2 regions of the Cupriavidus oxalaticus genome follow, and region 2 is predicted to be linked to the other one. Evidence: riboswitches for the same ligand, from Rfam matches in the RefSeq annotation. Region 2 holds a riboswitch; the other holds the start of a gene.
What was found. A riboswitch is a leader RNA that binds a small molecule or an ion and turns the genes downstream of it on or off. The one in region 2 is predicted to bind glycine.
Positions count from the first base shown of each region.

Region 1 (4,414 bases), on a different replicon from region 2:
CCATTCACGCCCGGGTACTGCAGCAGCACGCCGAAGGCGCCGGCCGCGGCAGCGTCGGCGGCGGGGCCGACCTTCACTTCGATGCCCATCGGCAGCGCGCGTGTGCGTACCACTTCCAGCGTCTGCGGCAGCACGTCGTCGGCGACGAAGAAGGTGTTCGAGTCGTGCTTGTTCACGCGCTGCAGCAGCGTCATCGCTTCGGCCGCGGCGGTGCCTTCGTCCAGCATCGACGCATTGGCGATATCCAGGCCGGTCAGGTCGGTGACCATCTGCTGGAAGTTCAGCATCGCTTCCAGGCGGCCTTGCGAGATTTCCGGCTGGTAGGGCGTGTACGCCGTGTACCAGGCCGGGTTCTCGAAGATATTGCGCAGGATGACCGCGGGCGTGACGGTGTTGTAGTAGCCCTGGCCGATGAAGCTCTTCAGCACGCGGTTCTTGCGGGCCAGCCCGCGCAGCTTCGCCAGCGCGGCTTCCTCGCTCAGCGGCTCGGTGAACTCGCCCATCGGCATGCCGTCGCGGCGGCGGATGGCGGCGGGGATCACGGCATCGATCAGCGCGGCCCGGCTGTCGTAGCCGAGCACCTTCAGCATGTGCTGCTGTTCGGGGGTATCGGGGCCGATATGGCGGGCGGCGAAGGCGTCGCGCGCCTCCAGTTCGGCCAGCGTGGGCCGGTTACCTTGGGCGGCGGTCATGGGAAGCGGGGCGTTCATGGGCAAGAACCTCGTGGGGAGCGCCGCGGCAGGTGGTCAGCCGTGCCGCAGCGCTGCAAATTCGCTTGTCGTTCCCGCGCATACCCAAAGGGCACGTGGGCGGGAACGACGAAATATCAGGCGCCGACGCTGGCCTTGTACGCGTCGGCCGACATCAGGCCGTTGACGTCGTCGCTGTTGGCCGGCTTGAGCTTGAACAGCCACGCGTCGAATGCGTCGGCATTGACGCTTTCCGGCGCGGCCGTGGCGGCCTCGTTGACGGCAATCACTTCGCCGGCCACCGGGGCGTAGATGTCGGAAGCGGCCTTCACCGATTCGACCACTGCCAGCGCGTCGCCGGCACCGACCGACTTGCCCACCTCGGGCAGTTCCAGGAAGACGATGTCGCCCAGCGCGTCCTGTGCGTGGTCGGTGATGCCGATGGTGAGCGTGCCGTCGGTTTCGACGCGCACCCACTCATGCGACTCGGTGTATTTGAGGTCGGCGGGGAAATTCATGAAGGTTCTCCGGATTCAGATCTGTTTCTTGTTGGGTGATGCCTGCCCGGCAACGCTGCCGGCAGGCGAGGGCGACCGTTGGGTGAGCGGGTGCTTCCCTTAGCTCACGAGTGCCTTGCCATTACGCACAAACGGCAGTTTAACCACAGTCGCGTTGAGTTTGCGGTCGCGAATCTCCACCTGCACGGTGTCGCCGACGTTCACGCCTTTCGGCAGGCGCGCGAACGCGATCGATTGCGACAGCGAGGGGCTGAAGGTGCCGCTGGTGATTTCGCCGTCACCGGCAGGCGTGATGACTTTCTGATGGGCACGCAGTACGCCGCCCTTGTCCCGCAGGATCAGGCCGAGGAACTGCTGCTGTTGCCCGTTGGCGGCCAGCGCCGTCTTGCCGGTGAAGTCGCGCTCGCTCTGCAGGTCGACGGTCCAGGCCAGGCCCGCGTCCAGCGGCGAGGTGTTGATGTCCATGTCCTGGCCATACAGGTTCATGCCGGCTTCCAGGCGCAGCGTGTCGCGCGCACCCAGGCCAGCCGGGCGCACGCCCGCGGCGTTCAGCTTTTCCCACAGGCCGGCGACGCTGGCCGCCGGCACGACCAGCTCGAAACCGTCTTCGCCGGTGTAGCCGGTGCGCGCGACCATGACCTCGCCGAGCGCGGAGTCCTGGACCACGGCAGCGTTGAAGGGCTTGAGCGCGTCGGAAGGCTGGGTCGACGGGAAGGTGCTCCACACCTTGGCGCGGGCGTTGGGCCCCTGCACCGCGACGATCGCCAGCGGCTGCACGCCCTCGGGCGCCACGTCTTCACGGCGCGGCGTGATGGTCACGCCGCTCCCGGTGGCCTCGTTGCGGGCGCGGATCCAGTCGATATCGCCGACCGCGGTGCCGGCGTTGACCACCAGGCGGAAACGGTCCTCGGCAAAGAAGTAGACGATCAGGTCGTCGATGACGCCGCCTTTTTCGTCGAGCATGCAGGAATAGAGTGCCTTGCCCGGCGTCTGCAGCTTGTCGACGTTGTTGGCCAGCAGGCCGCGCAGGAAGGTACGGGTATTGGCGCCGCTGAGGTCGACCACGCACATGTGCGACACGTCGAACATGCCGGCGTCGGTGCGCACGGCATTGTGCTCTTCGATCTGGGAGCCGTAGTTGACCGGCATATCCCAGCCGCCGAAGTCGACCATGCGGGCGCCGAGGGCGCGGTGGATGGCATTGAGGGGCGTGGCCTGGAGCGTCATGGAATCCTCGGGGGCAATGTCGGGTTGCGAAAACAAAAAAGGGCCATCCGCCGCAACGATCGCTATGCCCAAATGGCCAAGCGATCCGCTGCGGCGGATGACCCCTCTGTCCTCGATACCTGAGAGATTACGAGGCGGATCCGGTGGACCGGATCCGATCAACATCTGCCTCGCGCGCCCCTTCGGTGGGCACGCTCGCCACGCATGGCGGGTGCCGCTCTCCAGAGTTCGGCATGCATCGTGTGCATGTTGCATGCCGATCCGAACGGTCCGTGGTGCCTGAGAGTTTTCGGGTGATACCCCTTCGGCGGCGCAGTTGTGCGCGCTCTCCCGGTCGGATGCGCGCAATGTACGGGAGGCCCCGGCCTTTGTCAAACCAGGCCGGACGGCCGCCCGGCGGCTGTACCCGTTCCTGCGCCCCGCCGCCAGGGGTGGATCGCAGCGTCCTTATTTACGCTTGTCGTCGGTCACGACGTTACCGATCACGCCGCCCACGGCCGCGCCACCCAGCGTACCCAGTGCGCTGCCCTCGGTCAGGATGGCGCCGCCCACGGCACCCGCACCCGCGCCGATGGCGGTATTGCGTTGCTTCGGGGTCATGTCCGCGCAACCGGCGAATGCCGCGACCGTCGCGCCGATCAGGGCCACCTTGGTCAATCTCTGCAGGGTTTTCATTGTTGGCTCCGAGTGATGGATATTGCATGTCCGAGACACGCCTGGACATGATGGTTAGAACCTGGCGCAGGTTCATTGGCTCCGGGCTTTACGAAGTGTTACGCCAGTGACACAAGGAGGGGCGACGATGCGGCAGGTGCTGACTGACCGGTCGCGGCCAGCGTGTTAACATCGACAGCTTTGCCGCCGGGCGCGTGTGCTGCCTGCCCCTGGCGCGCGCCTCGCCGCCCCATCTCCCGACCGCCCTTCGCATGAGCCATGGCCTGAATTCCGCCCAATCCGAAGCCGTCCGCTACCTGGACGGCCCCTGCCTGGTGCTGGCCGGGGCGGGCTCCGGCAAGACCCGCGTGATCACGCAGAAGATCGCGCACCTGATCGAGGACAAGGGCTTCGAGCCGCGCCATATCGCCGCCGTGACCTTCACCAACAAGGCGGCCAAGGAGATGCAGGAGCGCATCGGCAAGCTGATGGAAGGCAAGACCACGCGCGAAGGCAAGCGCATCCCGCTCAGGCAGCTGACGGTCTGCACCTTCCATTCGCTGGGCGTGCAGATCCTGCGCATGGAGGCGGAGCACGTGGGCCTCAAGCCGCAGTTCTCGATCATGGACTCGGACGACTGCTTCGGCCTGATCCAGGAGCAGCTCGGCACCACCGACAAGAAGCTGATCCGCGGCGTGCAGAGCACGATCTCGCTGTGGAAGAACGGCATGGTCGACCCCGAGGCCGCGATCGCGCAGGCCGCGGTTTCCGGGAATGCCGACGAGCACCAGGCCGCGCTGGTCTACCGCAACTACGTCGCCACGCTGAACGCCTACCAGGCGGTGGATTTCGACGACCTGATCCGCCTGCCCGCGGAGCTGTTCGCGCGCAATGAGGCGGTGCAGCTCAAGTGGCAGAACCGGCTGCGCTACTTCCTGGTCGACGAATACCAGGACACCAACGCCTGCCAGTACCAGCTGCTCAAGCTGCTGGCGGGCGGCTCGCACCTGCGCGCGCCGGCCTTTACCGCGGTGGGTGATGACGACCAGGCCATCTACGGCTGGCGCGGCGCCACCCTGGACAACCTGCGCGGGCTGCAGACCGACTTCCCCGACCTCAAGGTGATCAAGCTGGAGCAGAACTACCGCTCCACCGTGCGCATCCTGGAAGCGGCCAACGCGGTCATTGCCAACAATCCCAAGCTCTTCGACAAGAAGCTGTGGAGCGAGCACGGCATGGGCGATCCCATCGCCATCCACCCGATGAACGACGAGGAGCACGAGGCCGAGTCGGTGGTGTTCCGCCTGTCGGCGCACAAGTTCGAGC
Region 1 covers NZ_CP069812.1:3,694,694-3,699,107, reverse strand. Annotated here, with positions in the region: gene gcvP (aminomethyl-transferring glycine dehydrogenase) at 1-710, opposite strand, end outside; gene gcvH (glycine cleavage system protein GcvH) at 827-1,207, opposite strand; gene gcvT (glycine cleavage system aminomethyltransferase GcvT) at 1,307-2,434, opposite strand; glycine riboswitch at 2,531-2,669, opposite strand; glycine riboswitch at 2,691-2,777, opposite strand; gene JTE92_RS29580 (YMGG-like glycine zipper-containing protein) at 2,882-3,109, opposite strand; gene JTE92_RS29575 (UvrD-helicase domain-containing protein) at 3,361-4,414, shown strand, end outside.
Region 1: another riboswitch for glycine. It lies ahead of gcvT (glycine cleavage system aminomethyltransferase GcvT); the one in region 2 lies ahead of JTE92_RS01980 (D-amino acid dehydrogenase).

Region 2 (4,414 bases):
CAAGAAGGGCGAGGGCGGCAAGTTCGTCGCCGACGGCAACCTGATCTCGGGCGTCGGCAAGCTGCCGTTCAATACCGATGGCGGCGGCCTGTGCAACAACCACCCGGCCAACCGCGGCGGCATCACCAAGGTGATCGAGGCCGTGCGCCAGCTGCGCGGCGAGGCGCACCCGGCGGTGCAGGTCAAGAACTGCGACCTGGCGCTGGCGCAAGGCACCGGCGGCTACCTGGGCTCGCGCCACGGCAGCGCCACCCTGATCCTCGAGCGCGAATGATGAACGATCGCCGGAGCAACTGACATGACGACCCCGTACACTCCCATGGCCTACAAGGCCCCGGACGAACAGCCCGACAACATCGAATTCTGGCAGGCCGCGCGCGAAGGCCGGCTGCTGGTCAAGCACTGCCAGTCATGCGGCAAGACGCACTGGTATCCGCGCACGCTGTGCCCGTTCTGCATGGGCGATACGGTCTGGAAGACCGCCAGCGGCCGCGGCACCATCTACTCGTACAGCGTCACGCGCAAGGCCGGTCCGCAGGCGTATTGCATTGCCTATGTGACGCTGGACGAGGGCGTGACCATGATGACCCATATCGTCGATTGCGATCTCGATGCGGTGCGCATCGGGCAGAAGGTGAAGGTCAAGTTCGCGCCCAGCGTGGATGGGGCGCCGGTGCCGGTGTTTGCGCCGGCTTGAAGCTGAGGCCAGGCGACGTGCGCAACGCGCGTCGCTGGTTTGCTCCCCTCTCCCGCATGCGGGAGAGGGGCAGGGGGTGAGGGCAGGCGCTCGCAATCGCGACGCGCTTCACTCCGTTGACGCTCGGCCCTCACCCCCACCCCTCTCCCACTTCGCGGGAGAGGGGAGCGTCCGCAAGGGGCGGTAGTTTGGGTTTGAAATCCCGCTGCCGTCACGGCTGAATCTGCTGTCAGCCGCTCAGGCCTTCCCTAACACCATCCCACCCGGCACGGCCATCTTCTGCGCTTCCAGCGCCTGCGCCACCACCCCGGCCACCATATCCGCCGTCACCGCGGACAACGTCCAGCCCAGGTGCCCGTGCCCGGTGTTGTAGAAGATGCAGCGCGCCCGCCCGCGGCCCACGCGCGGCAGCATATCTGGCAGCATCGGCCGCAGCCCCGCCCACGGCACCACGCTGCGCGTGCTGACGCCCGGAAAGCACTGCTGCACCCATTCCACCAGCGGCCGGATGCGGTCGGCGCGGATGTCGCGGTTGAAGCCGTTGAACTCCGCGGTGCCGGCCACGCGGAAGCGGTCATCGCCCAGGCGGCTGGTGACCAGCTTGGTTTCATCGTCGAGCAGGCTGACGGTCGGCGCCGCTGCCTGGCTCGCGGCGTCGTTCAAATTGACCGTGATCGAATAGCCCTTGACCGGATAGATGTTGACGCGGTCGCCCAGCCCGGCGGCCAGCGCGCGGCTGGCGGTGCCGGCGCAGATCACCGCGCCGTCGAAGGTCGAGGTGGCGCTGTCCGCGCCTTGCTGCACGGTCACGCTGGCGCTGCGGCCATCGGTGGTGACCTTGCGCACGTCCTCGCCGTAGCGGCAGCGCACGCCCATGCGCTCGATGGCGGCGGCCAGTCCGCTGGTGAACTTGTGGATATCGCCGGTCGAATCGCTTTCGGTGAAATAGCCGCCGTAGTAGGTGCCGGCCAGCGTCGGCTCGATTGCGCGCATTTCCGCCGGCGTCACCGCGCGGCGTTCCAGCCCGCCCTGCGCCAGCAGGGCCGAGACGCGGCCCGCGTGCTCGAAGCCCGCCTTGTCGCGGTAGATATGCAGGATGCCTTCAGGCTTGTGGTCGAAGTCGATGCCTTCCTGCGCCGCCCACGCGAACAGGTGCTCGCGCGCCGCGATGGCCAGGCGCGCCGTTTCGATGGTGTTGCGGCGGTAGTGCGGGATCGAGGCGATGAACTCGGCGAACCAGCTCAGCTTGTGCCAGCTCGGCCGCGGGTTGACCAGCAGCGGGGCGTCGCTGCGCAGCATCCACTTCAGGCCCTTGACGATGGTGGACCAGTGCGTCCAGACCTCGGCGTTGGAGGCGGACAGCTGCCCGCCGTTGGCGAACGAGGTTTCCATCGCGGCGTAGCGATGGCGCTCGAACAGGGTGACGGAGAAGCCGCGCCGGGCGAGCGCGTAGGCCGTGGTGACACCGGTGATGCCACCGCCGATGACGGCGATTGTCTTCATGATCTGGCAGTCCAGAAACGTCGGGGTGGGAGCCCGCACGCGACATGCGTGGCGGACGCCCCCTCTGTTCCTGACCTGAGAGATTCACGACAGTCGCCGGTGGTACCGGGGGTACCGGGGGTACCGGAGGCGGGGCCGCTTGCTCCTTCGGTATGCCGGCTGACGATGGCGGCATTCTTCAGAGTGCTGTGACGCGTGATACCGGTCCTTTTGCCTGAGAGTTTCCGGGGCGGTTGCTCCTTCGGCGCTGTCCGCGGCGGCTGCCGCCGGATCAGTCTCTCCCAGCATCACGTTGGCGCGAACGCCAATCCGGGCAAATCTAGAGACAAAGGCCGCATGTGGATATGCGGGTAAACGTGAATGGAGCCAGGCGTGTTCGCATGGATGGGTCGAGTCGCTTCCGTACCGGCGCGGCGCTATGTCGCACTGCGTCAAACCGGCCCGCCCCCTAGAATGTCAGCACTCGCTACGCGGAGGAAGTGCGCCGTAACACGAGCCGGATACGGCGCACCGGCCGGCGAGGCAAAAGAACAGAAAGGTATTCCAGTGAGAAGAAATCGGATCGCGCTGGCCGCCTCGGCCGCGCTGATGGGCCCCGGCATCGCCGGCGCGCAGCCGGATGAACCCGTCAGCGCGCCGCAGCCCTTGCAGGAAGTCGTGGTCTCGGCGAAGACCGAGCGCGGCGAAACGCCGGCCACGCCGCCCAATACGCCATCGCCCGCCTACGGCATCAGCGCCGCGCGCATGGCGGACTTCAACGTGGTCAACACCGAAGACGCGCTCAAGTACGCGCCCAACCTCGCCGTGCGCAAGCGCTTCATCGGCGATATGAACTCGATCATCTCGGTGCGCAGCACCAGCTCGCGCCAGTCGGCGCGCGGGCTGGTCTATGCCGACGGCCTGCTGCTGTCCAACCTGCTGGGCTCCGATTTCTCCTTCCCCCCGCGCTGGTCGCTGGTCAACGCCGCCGAGATCGAGCGCGTCGACGTGCTGTATGGCCCCTATTCGGCGCTGTACCCGGGCAACTCGCTGGGCGCGACCGTGCTGATCAGCACGCGCACGCCGGAGAAGTTCGAAGGCGATGCCAGCGTGCAGCTGTTCACGCAGCGCTTCAACCTGTACGGCACGCACGACAATTTCAACGGCGTGCATGCCAACGCCTACGTGGGCGACCGCGTCGGGCCGTTCTCGTGGCTGGTCAGCGTCGACCGGCAGGACAGCAAGAGCCAGCCGCTGAGCTTTTACACCGCGGCGCGTTCGACAAGGCCCGCCAATGCGACGGATGTCGCTGTATCCGGTGCCTATTTCGATCAGGACCAGACGGGTCGCGATCGGGTGGTAATGGGTGTCAATAGCGAGGGCGTTACGCACACAGTCCAAGATCAATTCAAGGTCAAATTGGGCTATGACATCACGAACACCCTGCAGGCACAGTTCACGGCCGCCTACTGGCAGCAGGACCGTTCCAACAGCACCGGCAGCTACCTGCGCGATGCCAATGGCAACGTGGTGTCGAACGGCCCGGTCAATATCGGCGGCTATCAATACGTGATTCCGGCCAACGCCTTTGCCCCGAGCAACGGCGAAGACGCGCGCTGGCTCTACGGCCTGTCGCTGCGCACGCGCAACGAGACCGGCTGGAACTTCTCCGGCGTGGCATCGCTGTTCGATGTCAGCAAGGACATCAGCCGCACCGCCAGCACCGCGGGCAATGGCCCGGGCACGGTGACCTATGGCGACGGTACCGGCTGGCGCACGCTTGACCTGAAGGCCGACTACCGCCCGCAGCAGCTCAAGGGCGGCCACTGGGTCACCCTCGGCTACCACTACGACAACTACCGGCTCAGCAACACCACCTACAACACCTCAGACTGGCAGGCCGCCACCATCTCCGCGTTCAACAACGCCTTTGCCGGCAAGACCGAGACGCAGGCGCTGTACGCGCAGGACGCGTGGTACTTCGCCGAGGACTGGAAGCTGATCCCGGGCGTGCGCTGGGAACACTGGCGCGCCTATGATGGCAGCCGCAGCCAGCCGGGCGTGGATGTCGCCTACCCGGTGCGCAGCGAGTCCAACTGGTCGCCCAAGCTGGCGCTGGAAAAGGCCATCGGGCAGGACTGGCTGGGCCGGCTCTCGCTGGGCCAGGCCTACCGCTACCCGACCGTCGCCGAGCTGTTCCAGGGCCGCATCACCGGCACCTCGCTGATCAACAAC
Region 2 covers NZ_CP069811.1:441,830-446,243, forward strand. Annotated here, with positions in the region: gene JTE92_RS01970 (thiolase family protein) at 1-274, shown strand, start outside; gene JTE92_RS01975 (Zn-ribbon domain-containing OB-fold protein) at 299-697, shown strand; gene JTE92_RS01980 (D-amino acid dehydrogenase) at 935-2,200, opposite strand; glycine riboswitch at 2,255-2,392, opposite strand; glycine riboswitch at 2,393-2,494, opposite strand; gene JTE92_RS01985 (TonB-dependent receptor) at 2,747-4,414, shown strand, end outside.